DNA from 4 places in the uncultured Holdemanella sp. genome. Region 1 is predicted to be linked to each of the others. Evidence: riboswitches for the same ligand, from Rfam matches in the RefSeq annotation. Region 1 holds a riboswitch; each other region holds the start of a gene.

The links. Region 1 has a riboswitch for thiamine pyrophosphate ahead of thiD (bifunctional hydroxymethylpyrimidine kinase/phosphomethylpyrimidine kinase). Riboswitches for the same ligand answer to the same signal wherever they lie in the genome.
Region 2: it holds a riboswitch for thiamine pyrophosphate, as region 1 does, so the genes downstream of both, Q3907_RS05580 (HAD family phosphatase) here and thiD (bifunctional hydroxymethylpyrimidine kinase/phosphomethylpyrimidine kinase) in region 1, are expected to answer to the same signal.
Region 3: it holds a riboswitch for thiamine pyrophosphate, as region 1 does, so the genes downstream of both, Q3907_RS02300 (ABC transporter permease) here and thiD (bifunctional hydroxymethylpyrimidine kinase/phosphomethylpyrimidine kinase) in region 1, are expected to answer to the same signal.
Region 4: it holds a riboswitch for thiamine pyrophosphate, as region 1 does, so the genes downstream of both, thiW (energy coupling factor transporter S component ThiW) here and thiD (bifunctional hydroxymethylpyrimidine kinase/phosphomethylpyrimidine kinase) in region 1, are expected to answer to the same signal.

What each region holds. Positions count from the first base shown of each region.
Region 1 covers NZ_CATVYQ010000062.1:936-4,512, forward strand. Annotated here, with positions in the region: gene cytX (putative hydroxymethylpyrimidine transporter CytX) at 1-823, opposite strand, end outside; gene thiD (bifunctional hydroxymethylpyrimidine kinase/phosphomethylpyrimidine kinase) at 820-1,629, opposite strand; TPP riboswitch at 1,746-1,845, opposite strand; gene Q3907_RS09705 (hypothetical protein) at 2,050-3,312, opposite strand; gene Q3907_RS09710 (ABC transporter ATP-binding protein) at 3,458-3,577, shown strand, end outside.
Region 2 covers NZ_CATVYQ010000023.1:3,505-7,081, forward strand. Annotated here, with positions in the region: gene Q3907_RS05570 (Rpn family recombination-promoting nuclease/putative transposase) at 1-248, opposite strand, end outside; partial or broken gene Q3907_RS05575 (hydroxymethylpyrimidine/phosphomethylpyrimidine kinase) at 525-1,092, opposite strand; gene Q3907_RS05580 (HAD family phosphatase) at 1,061-1,651, opposite strand; TPP riboswitch at 1,700-1,799, opposite strand; gene Q3907_RS05585 (DUF1667 domain-containing protein) at 1,805-2,149, opposite strand; gene Q3907_RS05590 (NAD(P)/FAD-dependent oxidoreductase) at 2,149-3,411, opposite strand; gene Q3907_RS05595 (NAD(P)/FAD-dependent oxidoreductase) at 3,404-3,577, opposite strand, start outside.
Region 3 covers NZ_CATVYQ010000007.1:14,059-17,635, forward strand. Annotated here, with positions in the region: gene Q3907_RS02285 (TraX family protein) at 1-499, shown strand, start outside; gene Q3907_RS02290 (RQC-minor-1 family DNA-binding protein) at 513-1,091, shown strand; gene Q3907_RS02295 (shikimate kinase) at 1,101-1,637, shown strand; TPP riboswitch at 1,669-1,755, shown strand; gene Q3907_RS02300 (ABC transporter permease) at 1,799-2,560, shown strand; gene Q3907_RS02305 (ABC transporter substrate-binding protein) at 2,557-3,555, shown strand; gene Q3907_RS02310 (ABC transporter ATP-binding protein) at 3,555-3,577, shown strand, end outside.
Region 4 covers NZ_CATVYQ010000001.1:39,090-42,666, reverse strand. Annotated here, with positions in the region: gene thiE (thiamine phosphate synthase) at 46-675, opposite strand; gene thiM (hydroxyethylthiazole kinase) at 672-1,442, opposite strand; gene thiW (energy coupling factor transporter S component ThiW) at 1,423-1,956, opposite strand; TPP riboswitch at 2,143-2,239, opposite strand; gene Q3907_RS00205 (YoaP domain-containing protein) at 2,391-3,140, opposite strand; gene ppdK (pyruvate, phosphate dikinase) at 3,366-3,577, opposite strand, start outside.

The sequences.
Region 1 (3,577 bases):
CGATAGATTCATTAGAAATACCTGCAGAATAAGCATCCAGGAATGTTGTTGTAACCGTAGAGAATACAATGATCAATAATCCCGCAATACCCAAACCTGCTTTCAACATGATCTGTGCAATATCATATTCTCCTGTAAATAAAGCCGCACCTAAACCAATCAAATACATCCAGCAGCTAACGATTCCATACACAATACTACTAACTAAACTAGCCTTCACAGGATCTTCCGCTTCACGTGTATAGTCACTGATCAAAGGCAGCCAGCTCAAAGGCATCGCAATTGCAAGTTCAACACCTGCACCAAACGTCATTGCTTCTGTACATACAACTGCACTGTTTCCATCAAAGAAGATAAATTTGCTAAGCATTAAAGTCAAAACAAATAAAGCAACCATCGCAACTGTATTGATTTTTCCAAGGTTTGTAATACCAACACCAATCCATACAAGAATCAAGATACCAATAATCAAACACCAGATCCATGCACCTGTATGCATAATACCATCTGCCGCAAGTGCACCATCATAAATCATGATTGCTGTCCATCCAACAAGCTGCAGTACATTTAATGCCGCAAACAAAAGACAACCTTTCTGTCCAAAGCTCATCTTTGTAGAATCCATCGCACTTAAGCGCATTTTCCCACCAATAACACCAGCCAGGAACAATAAGATACAGCCAATGACATGTCCAGCCACAATGGCTAAAATACCATTTTTCAATCCTAAAGGTGCAAGATATGTACCTGTCAGTATTTCTGCAATAGAAACACCTGCACCAAACCAGATCAATGCATTTTCAAACAAAGAAGTTTTTTTCATTGAACATTCTCCTTTGCATATTCATTATCAATTGCGAATGAATGATCCATTGGTCCAGATCCCTTACCAAGATCAAGCATTGCATTCAATGCTCCAGAAATATAATCCTTTGCACGTTTTACGGATGTATCCAAATCATATCCCTTTGCAAGATTGGATGCGATAGCACTGGATAATGTACATCCTGTTCCATGTGTATTAGAGTTGTTAATACGTTTTCCATGAAACCATGTATATGCGTCATCTCTATACAACAGATCATTTGCATCATTGATTTGATGACCACCCTTTACCAGAATTGCACATCCAAATTTTTTAGAAATTTTTTCAGCAGCGATAATCATTTCTTCTTCATTTGCAATCTTCATATCCGCTAGAACTTCTGCTTCTGGAATATTTGGTGTAATGACTGTTGCTAAAGGCAACAATTCTTTTTTCAATGTTTCAATTGCATCATCACTAATAAGTTTTGCGCCGCTTGTTGCGACCATCACCGGATCCACAACAATGTTAGCTGCCTTATATTCCTGCAGTTTTGAAGCAATCATATGAATCAGATCAGAACTAGAAACCATTCCAATCTTCACAGCATCTGGATAAATATCTGTAAAGACTGCATCTAGCTGCTCCCCAAGAAATTCTGGTGTTACTTCCATAATTCCTGTAACACCTAATGTATTCTGTGCCGTTAGTGCTGTAATTGCACTCGTCGCAAATACGTGATTTGCGCACATTGTTTTGATATCCGCCTGGATACCAGCGCCTCCACTGGAATCACTTCCAGCGATTGTTAATGCTGTTTTCATTTTCTATCTCCTTCCTGCATTACTTTTTTAATGCGACATAAGGTGGTGCCCCCAATTTGCCGCCATATTCTAATCAAAAAACAAAAAGCTGCAGAAAAACCTAATCTGCAGCTAACATACAATAAAGATATCATCCCTACGTTGGCATTATCCAAATCAGGTTTCAGGGTCAAGGTCGAACCTACTCTCAGCCACTCAGCTCCCCATTTTTCAACATGTTTATTATAGTTCCTTTGTAACAAGTAAATCAATAATCATTCAATAATCTTTGTTGGTGATTTTCTCTTTTTGACTAGTCCTATTTATATGCTAACATCAAATAATATAGAGAGAATGTTCCTAATGAGAAATTGAATATGTATTTTATATCTAATATTATTATTAGTTTGATAAATAATTACTCGTTCGATTTCCGCTTTTTCAAATTGGTAACATATCACTGGTTGAATCTAAATATGTTTTCAAGTCTTTATAACGCTTGGTTTGTTCGACAAGCATACTTAATTCTTCATAAAAGAATTGTTTATATTTCCCCATAGTATTATCGATTATAATAGGTACTTTATTCACTATAAAATAGGATAGTTCATCATTGTCAGTTTGATATTTATATTTCAAAATGAAGTAGTTCAAAAGATTTTCGTATTGGCTATCACCTTTGTATACTTCTTTGGATTGTATAAAGGATTTAAGTTGATTGATTTTATTTGTCTTTTGATAAGAAATGCATAAATCGATACCTACAATATTCGCATAAGGGGAATCCATAGCTATATATTGTTCAAGATAATTTATGGCTATGTCGTACATATCAATTCTAAAGGCTTGTAGACCGATATTCTTTAGAAGTTGAGATATTTTAATTTTAGGTATGTTTGAATTGTGTGCTTCTACTATATGATTTATTTGAGAAACTAATTTTTCAAATTTTTCTTTTTCTGTATTTGAAAAGGCAAATCCTTTTAGAGAATAAATGTCGAGAAGACGAATATAATTGTTTTTACTGGAATATTCCTCTTCTAAATCTTGACAATAATCAAGCATTTCAGACAATTTGGATTGATTATATAAAATCATCATATGGTTTCCACGATTAATCATGCTGTTTGAATTTTTAAAATCAAAGTAGGAAAAATCATAAATTCCACTAATTGTTCGTTTCTTAAAAACTAGATCTATCATGACTTCATAGAGGTTAGAATTGATAATGTTTTTTAGGGAAATAATATATTCAGTGCTTTGAAGAGTCGGAAGTTCAAATGAGGAATAATAGGTGTAGATCCATTTGAAACACTCGTAGTATTCATGAAAGAAAATGTATTCTTTGAATGGATTTAATTGTTTTATATAGGATTCAGAGATGGATATAAGCTTTTCTAAATTATAATAATCGCAAGCATTTAATAAATCAGAAAAAATGGAAGTTGGCAGGAATTCTTCAATACAATAATCCGTATTGAATTTTAGATTCACCTTTTTTAGTAATTCTTCATAAATAGAATCGTTTTTAATAATAACACCCTGTTCTATTTTACTAAGTGTTTGTCGAGTGCATATTGGCTCATTATACTCATTTAACAAAAAAGAATTTTGTGATAGATGTTTAAATTGTTGAGTTCGATATAGATGGATTAGGTATCCAATTTTCTTTTTATCGGAATCATTGATCTTTAAATAATACATAGCATTCCTCGCTTCATAATTCACTTAATTTTAACACTTTTCATATTTGTGTAGAAGAATCAATTTTTGAAGCTAATTGTTAAAAAAGAAAGATAACGGGATGTGGTAGGTATATACTATTAAATTAAGTAGGGGATGGATGAGAATGTGTCGATATATATTGAGAAATAAAAAATATTTTATAGGTACATTGTGTACTAGTTTATTTGCGGGGGTTGTACCTTTGTTTTTGGCGTATGTAATCCAATTAATATCGGATGTTGCA
Region 2 (3,577 bases), on a different contig from region 1:
GAAGCATCCACATAACTTTGATTCTCAATAATGAATGCACTATAAAAATTTCCATCATTATACTTACGAATTACATCCACATGCTTTTCTAGATCCATATTTGAATCATTCATCTCTGAATCAAGTTCCATACAGTTTTCAGGTTTAAGAACTCTTTCTCCATCAAAGAAGTACGCATTAAAGAAGTCGACAAAATAGGCATTGTTTTCTAGAAATTCTTTCATTGTTTTATCTTTTGATTTATTCATGTGATTTCATCACCTCCTATCTCATATACGAAATAAATTGAGGTTTTTCAAAAAAAGATGCATATTTTGATAATTTCACATAATTCAATCTGATTTCACAACATTTACCAAAGTTATACTAAATTTATGACAACAAGGAATGTTATTCTATAAGTGCCTTAAAGATAAGGCAATGAATATAGAAATAAACCAATATTCATATCTCTCTCCTAAAAAAAATAATAAACAAAAAGAGACCATTCTAGACGCCAACACTAGAATGGTTTCTTTTTATTATTATTTATATTCTGTTGTATATTCATTGTCTATCGCAAACGAATGATCCATAGGTCCTGAGCCTTTGCCCAAATCTAGCATTGCTTCTAATGCGCCAGAAATATAATCTTTTGCACGTTTTACCGAAGCATCTAAATCAAATCCTTTCGCAAGATTTGAAGCAATCGCACTCGATAAAGTACATCCCGTACCATGAGTATTTGAATTATGAATACGTTTTCCTTTAAACCAAGTAAACGAATCATTTCTATATAATAAATCATTCGCATCATTAATTTGCCTTATATTCCTTTAGTTTCTCTGCAATCATTTCTATCAAACCAGAACTTGACACCATTCCAATCTTTACGGCATCTGGATAAATATCCGTAAATATCTCATCTAACTGTTCACCTAAAAATTCAGGCGTTACATCCATAATACCTGTTACTCCCAAAGTATTTTGCGCTGTTAATGCCGTAATTGCACTTGTCGCAAATACATGGTTAGCACACATCGTCTTAATGTCTGCTTGAATTCCTGCTCCTCCACTTGAATCACTTCCCGCAATTATCAATGCACTTTGCATCTAAATCTCTCCAATCTTTTATTTTAACTACTTTAAACCCAGCTTTTCTTGCCACATCTATACAATAGTCTGCATCCTCAAACACAACTATATCTTTCGGACTTTGTTTTAAAGTACTAGCACAAGCCAAATAAAAATTCGGATCATCCTTTGGCTTATTCACCTTTGAACAAGTTATAATGTCTTTAAAATAATCTAGAACCCCAAGTCTTTTTAACGCAATTTTTACAAGCTCTTCATCACAACTCGTACCAATCACATTCATTGAATCAAAATGTGAAATAAAATCTTTAAACCCAGGCATAAGATTCACTTCATACTTGTAGAAATCGGATATAAGATTCAACACCGAAGAAATGATTACTTCCTCTGATTTATTGATTTTATAATGCTTCTTTAAATACTCTGCACTTTGCTCTAAACTCATTTTGGAAACAATTTCATCAAGATTTTCTTCTGGAATCCTATCTAAACTTTGTATATATCGACTCGCCAAAGTATTCCATACTTCCATTGAATCAAGTATTGTTCCATCCACATCAAAAATAGAATAATTCATTTTCTCACCATTAAGAAAAAAGCTGCAGAAAACCAATCTGCAGCTCACTATCAAAAAGATATAATTCCCTACGTTGGCATTATCCAAATCAGGTTATTGGGTCTAGGACTAACCTACTCTCAGCTTAAAAGCTCCCCTTTTTTAACAGCAATATTATAAGTCTTTCGTTGCGACTAAATCAACACCCGTACCACAAATATCAGAAACAATCACATCTTTGCGATGTACAGGTGCCTTAACTACCACACGGTTCAATTCCTTCATCACATCAAAAATCTTTTCCTTTGGAATATCCCCATTGGTTTTCACACTCAATCTCTCAATCTCAGCACCCACAATTTTTACAGTACTTGTCACAACACGAATTGGGTGCGTACACTCTTTCTTTCCATAGATTGCACCTCTAGGACAACCATTTCCAGTTACTTTATAATCATTTTCTTCATCAACTTTTAAATGACAACCCTTAGGACATGTTATACAAATTAACTCTCTCATTACGCATCCTCCTCAATAGATACAACCAATTCTTTATCTGCTTTTTCAAGCAACATCTTAGGAATTGATACCTTCTCCATTTCACTTGGAATCACATGCTCTTTTTTAAACCTTGCGATTACAGTATCCCCATCCTTCACGACAATATTTACCTGTTGTGTCGGTCTTCTTACACGGAAAGAAAGTTCAACACTTTTTTCTACATTGTTTTTACGAATATATTGCGGAACCACATACGAAATATTATTTCCATTTACCGTTCTAACAACATGATCTTTAGGTACTTCCCCATTTAAAATATATTGACCAGCACCCATTCCAGCCTTTTCACTTTCCAAACTTACAAAATCCACAAGATCATGCACATGCACAACATTACCTGAAGCGAATACTCCATCCATAGAAGTCTCCATATTTTCATATACAACAGGACCATGTGTTCTAGTATCCATTTCAACACCTAATCCATTTGATAATTCATTTTCCGGAATTAATCCAACCGACAATAAGACGCAGTCACAATCAAATTCCATTTCTGTTCCTTCGATTGGATTTCTATTTTCATCCACCTTAGAAACAACAACCTTTTCTACTCTAGACTTACCCACAATATCTGTAATTGTATGACTTAAATACAATGGGATATCATAATCATGTAGGCACTGAACAATATTACGATTCAAACCATTCGAATAAGGCATAACTTCAACAACTGCCAAGACTTTTGCACCTTCCAAAGTCATTCTACGAGCCATAATCAAACCAATATCACCACTGCCCAAGATTACAACTCTTTTGCCAGGCATATACCCTTCAATATTCACATATCGCTGTGCAGCACCAGCCGTAAACACACCCGAAGCTCTAGTACCTGGAATCGCAATCGCACCACGCGTTCTTTCACGACAACCCATATTTAAAATGATAGATTTAGCCTGAATCATTAAATATCCATGAATACTACTTGAACAATACACCATTTTATCTGGAGTAATCTCTATAACCATTGTATCCAATAAAATATCAATATCTGTTTTATTAACTTCATCAATATATTTACCTGCATATTCAGGACCTGTTAACTCTTCTTTAAAGTGGTGTAACCCAAAACCATTATGAATACACTGATTTAAAATCCCACCAAGCTCCTTATCACGTTCAATAATCAAAACGGATTTTGCACCATTTTGTCTTGCGGCCATTGCGCTCGCAAGCCCTGCAGGACCGCCTCCAATAACTACCACATCATATCTATTATTCATCGCCATTCTCCTTTGTTCTTCCGCACAAAATATAAGAACCATTCTTATCTAACATAATATCAAGTTGACTAACACCTAATTCTTTGGCAAGAATCTCTTGTACTCTAGGACCACAAAAACCTGACTGACATCTTCCCATACCTGCATTGCATCTACGTTTGATTCC
Region 3 (3,577 bases), on a different contig from region 1:
ATTATTGATTTTTTCAATTATCGCTCACTTTGCGTATAACTTCTGTTTTGGCATATCTTTGATTCCATTTAAAGAATCCTTCTTAAATCAAACAAGTATTATTTGGCCACTATTCTTATCGGTGATTGGTTTATGGGTAGAAGATCAAGATTGGAAAGATGTAAAGAAAATAGGTTGTATTCTAATTCTTTGTTTGTTGGCATTTCCAAGTGATTGGTCATGCTTTCCAGTTCTTTGTACAAACCATATTTACAAAAATCAAGGTAATTTAAAAAAACAAGTATTAGGTATGGCCTTATATATTTCCATGTATGTAATAGTCTATTGTTTATGTATTGATGTAGTTTATGGTTTGTTGCAGTTTGGAATTGTTTTAGTATATCCAATTATGTCTTTATATGATGGAACAAGAGGAAAGAGTACATTTATGAAATGGTTCTTCTATTGGTTCTATGTGGGACATTTAATTTTGTGTGGATTGATTCGTGTAATGATGTAGAGGAAAAACATGTATGAGTAAAAAAGTACGTAGAGTGCCAGTTATTCTGGATGCAGGAGAAATTAAAGATTTACCACAAGAGGATATACAAATGATTTTAAGAGGGGCAGATGAATTGATTTCGACTGGTGGAAGAAGTATGCTGGCGAAAATATTAAAGGGTTCAAAGGATAAAAAGATATTTGAACATAAACTAAATGAATGTCCTGCTTATGGATATTATCAAGATATGAAGTTGGATGATATCACAAAATGCATTGATTGGATGATCAAGAAAGATTATCTCAGAATTGAGTACGATTATCGTCTACCTTTATTGGTGTTTTCAGATAAAGGATGGCAAATCGAAAAAGAAACCTTTGCCCAAGAACTTTATCAGAAAATCTGTTTAGATGTAGAAGAAAAAAAGGCTCGTGTTCTATTTGAGATGAAAGAAGTAAATAGACAGGTTGTCATGCGTGTGCTTGATAAAATAGAGAAAGATGGAACAGAGGAATTTCTACCTTACTTAGAAGCATGGAAGATGTTGGAAGTAAAGAAGGTTGCAGCAAGAATTGCAGAAGTAGAAAATAAGATAAGTAGGCGTATATAGAGGTGCAAAATGAAAATATTAATTTTTGGGATGGGTAACATTGGAAAGAGTACTGTTGGTGAGTTGTTGGCAAAGAAAATAGGTTACGATTTTATCGATATGGATACGAAAATCAAAGAAAAGTATGGAACAATGCTTGGTTTTCAAGATGAATATAATGATCAATATGAACGGGATGAATTGCGTGCAGAAATGATTTCTTCTTGGATTCAAGAAAATGAAAATGTAGTGATTGCCTTAAGTCCTATTGCGTATTTAGATGCATATGAAGATTTCTTTGAAGATTCAGATATTATTTGTTTCGACTTAACGGATCGAACAGAAAATATTTTTAAACGCTTGGTATTCACGGATGATAATGATAATCTTTTGCACATCCCACAATCGTATCTAAATAAGCATAAGGCATATTATATGCGAGAAATACAGGCGGATTTTGATTATTTCCATACTTTATATGCATCAAAAATGGATTCGATTTCAATGGATGGTAAAAGTTTAGATGAAATTGTAGAGGATATATGCCAGAAATATAAATTAGTCTAAGATTGTGATATAATCGATGGGCAAGTAAAAACACACATGACAGGGGTGCAATTGCTGAGAAAAACCCTTATTACCTGATCTGGTTAATTCTAGCGTAGGGAGTCATATCGATTGATAGTGGCACTCTAGGGTGCCTTTTTTATTTTGGAAAGGAGGCAATAATGAAGAAAAATCGTAGAATTGTCATGCCGTTGCTTGTGTTTATTCTAGTGATTGGTAGCTGGGAATTATATGTTCGTGCATTTGATATTTCACTTTATATTTTGCCTAGCCCATCAAAAATCATCAGTACTCTTATTGAGAATATGGATATTTTGATGCAACATTCACTTGTTACATTGGAAGAATCTGTTTTAGGACTGTTGATAAGTACTTTCTTTGCGATAGTGATTTCCATTGGTATGGATCTATCCAAAACATTTAAGACAAGTATTTATCCATATTTAATTGTGACACAAACCGTTCCCATTATGGTTTTAGGACCTTTATTTTCAATTTGGTTTGGATTTGATTTGTTGCCTAAAATCTTGATTGTTATATTTATGTGCTTTTTTCCTATTGCGATATCCTTTACGGATGCTTTGTCGCAAGTGAGTGAAAAAGAAATCAATTTATTAAAAAGTTTTGGTGCCAATCTATTTCAAATCTATAAAATTGTTAAGATTCCTTCTGGTGCCATTGGCTTATTTTCAGGATTAAAAGTAGCGGCTACTTATTGTGTTGGCGGAGCTATTGTAGGTGAATGGCTTTCAAGTAGAGCAGGACTTGGCTATTATATGCTTCGTGTGAAAAATGGGTATATGTTAGATAAAGTTTTTGCGTGTGTATTGATGATTATATTTTGGAGCATCTTATTGAATTTAGGGGTGTCTTTATTGGAAAAAATATTGTTTCCACATTTACGAAAAGGAGAAAGAAAATGAAAATTTTAAAAGCAATGTGTGCAGCTGCAGTTGCGTTAAGCTTAGTTGGCTGTGCTCAAACATCAAATTCAGATGACAAATTGACTAAGGTTACATTGATGTTGGATTATACGCCAAACACAAACCACACTGGTTTTTATGTGGCAAAAAACAAGGGGTATTATAAAGAAGCTGGTTTAGATGTAGATATTATTGAACCAGGTGATAATGCGACAACTTCTATGGTTGCAGCCGGAAAAGCTGATTTTGGCGTTTCTTACCAGGAAGATGTTACATATGCCTTAACTAGTGAAGATCCACTTCCAATTAAAACGATTGCGACAATTATTCAACATAATACTTCTGGATTTGTTTCTTTGAAGAGCGCAAACATCAATTCTGTAAAGGATTTTGAAGGAAAGACATATGCAGGATGGGGAGCACCAAGTGAAGAAGCCGTTATTAAAGCGGTTATGAATGAAGCGGGTGCTGATTTTAGTAAATTAAACATTGTAGGATCAGACGGATCTGGTATTGCAGGACTTAGTGATGAAGTAGGAAAGAATAAAGTGAATCTTGGATGGGAATTCTATGGTTGGGCTATTATTAAAGCGTTACAAGATGGATATGATTTAAACTATATGCCTCTAGCTGATTTAGATAGCCGTTTGGATTACTATACTCCAGTAATTATCACAAACAATAAAATGATCAAGAAGAATTCAGATACAATCAAGAAGTTTATGGAAGCTACTAAAAAAGGATATGAATATGCGATTGATCATCCAAGTAAAGCAGCTGAAATTTTACATGATGATGCTTTGACAGATACAGATTTGAAATTCCTTAAGGAAAGCCAAAAATACTTAAGTAGCCAATATGCAAAAGATGCAGATACATGGGGTGTTATGAAAGATTCTGTATGGGATAATTATACAGATTTTATGTATGAAACAGGATTGATTGATCACAAGATCGATGCGAAAGACCAATATACAAATGAGTTTGTAAAATAATGAAGCTACATGTTGAAAAACT
Region 4 (3,577 bases), on a different contig from region 1:
CTTATTATTGTAGGTTATATTTTACAAAAATAAAAGTGGCATTTGTTATGCCACAATTTTTTGAATTGATTGTATTAATTCTTCAGCCGCCTTTTTTGTATCCTTTTGATCCATAATGGCCGATACAACACAAACCCCTTGAATAGGACTTTTTTCTAAAACAGAAAGATTATCTTTATTTAATCCTCCAATCGCACAAACTGGAATATTGACAGCTGTACAAATATCATTTAGTGTTTCAACACTTGTAATCTTTGTCTTCACATGCGTCTTTGTCGGATAGATGGCACCACAACCTAAGTAATCAGCACCATCGGCTTCTGCTTTTTTGGCAACCTCTACTGTTTTTGCGGTAGCCCCAATAATACAATTTTCACCCATAATTTTACGAGCAATGGAAATAGGCATATCTTCATTTCCTAAATGAACACCACATCCTACAGCCATTGCGACATCGATACGATCATCAATAATTAATGGAATATGATAAAAATCAGTAATCTCTTTTACTTTTAAAGCGAGTTCATAATACTCTAAAGTCGACTTATTTTTTTCACGAAGCTGAATGATTGTTGCGCCACCAAGACATGCTCCTTTTACTTTATTTAAGAATGTTTCTTCATCATACCCATCTGAATTAGTAATAAAATATAATGTATAATCTACTTTTTTCATCCTAACACCTCAATTTTAAACAAAGATTCATCAAAACTAGTAAGCTTATAGATTTCATCCATAAAATGCATATGGAAAGTTCCTGGACCATTACACTCTGTCTTTTCTGCCGCTACCTCATAATAACAAGTTGCCTTTACACAAGCATTAAGCGGTGGAAAACTAGCCAAAAATGTAGCAATCGCAACATTTAACATGCATCCTGTTCCTGTAATTCTTGAAAGCATGTCACAACCATTTGAGATTAAATTCACTTCTTTACCATCTGTAATGACATCAATTTTACCGCTACACACAACTACACAACCAAGATTTAAAGCCATATCTTTTAGCCACTTACAACTTTCATAAATATTCTCTTCATCTTGAATATCTGCATCTACACCATGCGCATGACTTGTCATTCCATAAAAAGCCTTACACTCACTGATATTGCCTTTAATGACGGTTGGGCAATATAAAGAAACAAGTTCTTTGGCATAATTCAATCGAAGTGTTGAACAAGCCACTCCAACTAAATCTAAAATGAATGGAATTTTATTTTCTTTGGCACACTTAGCACTAATCATCATAGACTTAGCTCTTACATCATCAAAGTTACCTAAATTTAATGCCAAAGCCGCAGAATGGCAAGTGATATCATCAACTTCATCGGGGTGACAAGCCATAATTGGCTTAGCCCCCAAAGCTAATATAAGATTTGCACAATCATTAATTGATATCGGATTTGTGATACAGTGAATCAAATTATTTGTTTGTTTCAACAAATTTTTGCACTCCTAACTTTCTTTGAATATTTTCTAGGATACCACTACGAGACATTGACTTCAATAGAACATACGCAATACTTCCACCGATAATTGTACCCATTAAAAAGCTAGGTACATAGAACATCCAAGTAAGTCCAGTTCTACCCCATAAATAAGTCATTACTGGATATGAAAGAACAGAACCAATTAAACCAGTACCAATGATTTCACCAAGTACGGCAGCCCAGATTTTTCCTTTACTAACACGATATAAAATACCAGATAATGTAGCTCCAAAAATAGCTCCCGTTAAAGCCAATGGTGGAATTCCCATTACAGCCATACGAATTAAACCAATAGCTAAAGCACAAAGAAATGAATACCAAGGCCCCATAAATACAGCCATTGTGATATTAATAAGGTGTGCCATAGGACACATTCCTTCCACACGTAAAATGGGTGAAATGACCACTCCAACAGCTACCATCATTGAAAAAAAGACTAGGCTTAATAAGTAATTGTGTTTATTCATAATACTACCTCCTACAGATACAGATGGCCTAGAAAACACGCAAAAAACCATCTGTGGTTTCGGTATTAGACAAACAGTCCTCTCTCATCCTGTCAATTCAGGCTCCCTCGCTTGTTTTCTATACTCTAGGCGCTCCCCTACAGTAAGGTAGTAAAATAAAAAGACCTGCAACGTAAAAAGACAGGTCAAAAACACATCTATACTTCCTACGCCGGCATTATCCGTCAGGTTTAATGGGTCGAAGTCGAACTTCCTCTCAGCAATAGCTCCCCAGATTTATTTACTACATTTAGAATTTTAGTACAAAACAATACAAAGTGCAAGCCAATATGTAATCAATCATGAAACAATACAAAAATTATTTCTTATCTATCTTCTTATTCTATATGTTGTATTTATTATTCAAAACCATCCTATCTCAAGATAATTAATGCTTATTTTAGCTTTTCAACAACTTTTAAAAACTTCTTCTCATTCATAACATCATTCGTTACATAATCACCATTGTAAAATAGCGCATATGTGGTGATAGGTGTTGGCGCATTTTGCGCCTTTTCTTTTGTATCTAGATGAATCGCTTTAAATTCTATATTTTGTTTTTTTGAAACATTCTCGATAATCGGAGCATACTTCGCATTAAAAGGACATTGGCTTGTATAATACAAGACAAAACCAGACTCTTCGATATGACATTCTTTCGCACAAGATTTAAATTTAGGTGCATCCGAATCATTAAAAGCTAAATACCACAATTGTATTCCATTGCTCGCTTCATCACACACTTTAAAACCTTTATATGTTAAAAACTTAGGATCTGCAAGATACGGCATTTTCTTTTTACTAGATAAGATACAAATTCCATCCATTCCCTTCTTCTTGCTGCCCTCAATACACATATTTAATAATTCATTGGAATATCCATGTCCCTTTAAAGATCCAGAAACCCATAGACAATCAATATACATATAATGATCTGCAGTGAGTGGAATCCACGCATTGTTTGCCGGAATATATTCAATAAAACATTTCCCTCTTACACTTGATTTAATAAAGACAAGACCTTCTTCAAAACGACAAGACAACCAATCTTTCTTTGATCTTACTTGAACATCTGAATTATTACTTATGGCACAACAAATGTGTTCTTGTTCTATATTTTCTTTTGTGACATATACATAATCCATGATTCAACACCTCAAAATCAGTATACTAAAAGAAGTTGAAATCAATCAACTCAAAATTACTGTTTATATCAGTTTCATCTTAATGATTCATTATCAGGTATTCGTGTAATTTAGTGTCAAAAATCGATAAAAATACATCGAAAATTATACGATTATTTTATATATAATCACGCTAAACAACACGTAACATATAAAGGAGTTGAAATCAATCAACTCCTAAGTGTTTTATTTATCGAATTTAATGACAGCCTGTGCAGCAGCAAGTCTAGCGATTGGTACACGATATGGTGAACAAGATACGTAGTTCAATCCAACTCTATGACAGAATTCAATACTTGCTGGATCACCACCATGTTCTCCACAAATACCTAATTTAATATTTGGACGAGTACTTCTTCCAAGCTCTGTAGCCATCTTAACAAGTTTTCCAACACCTC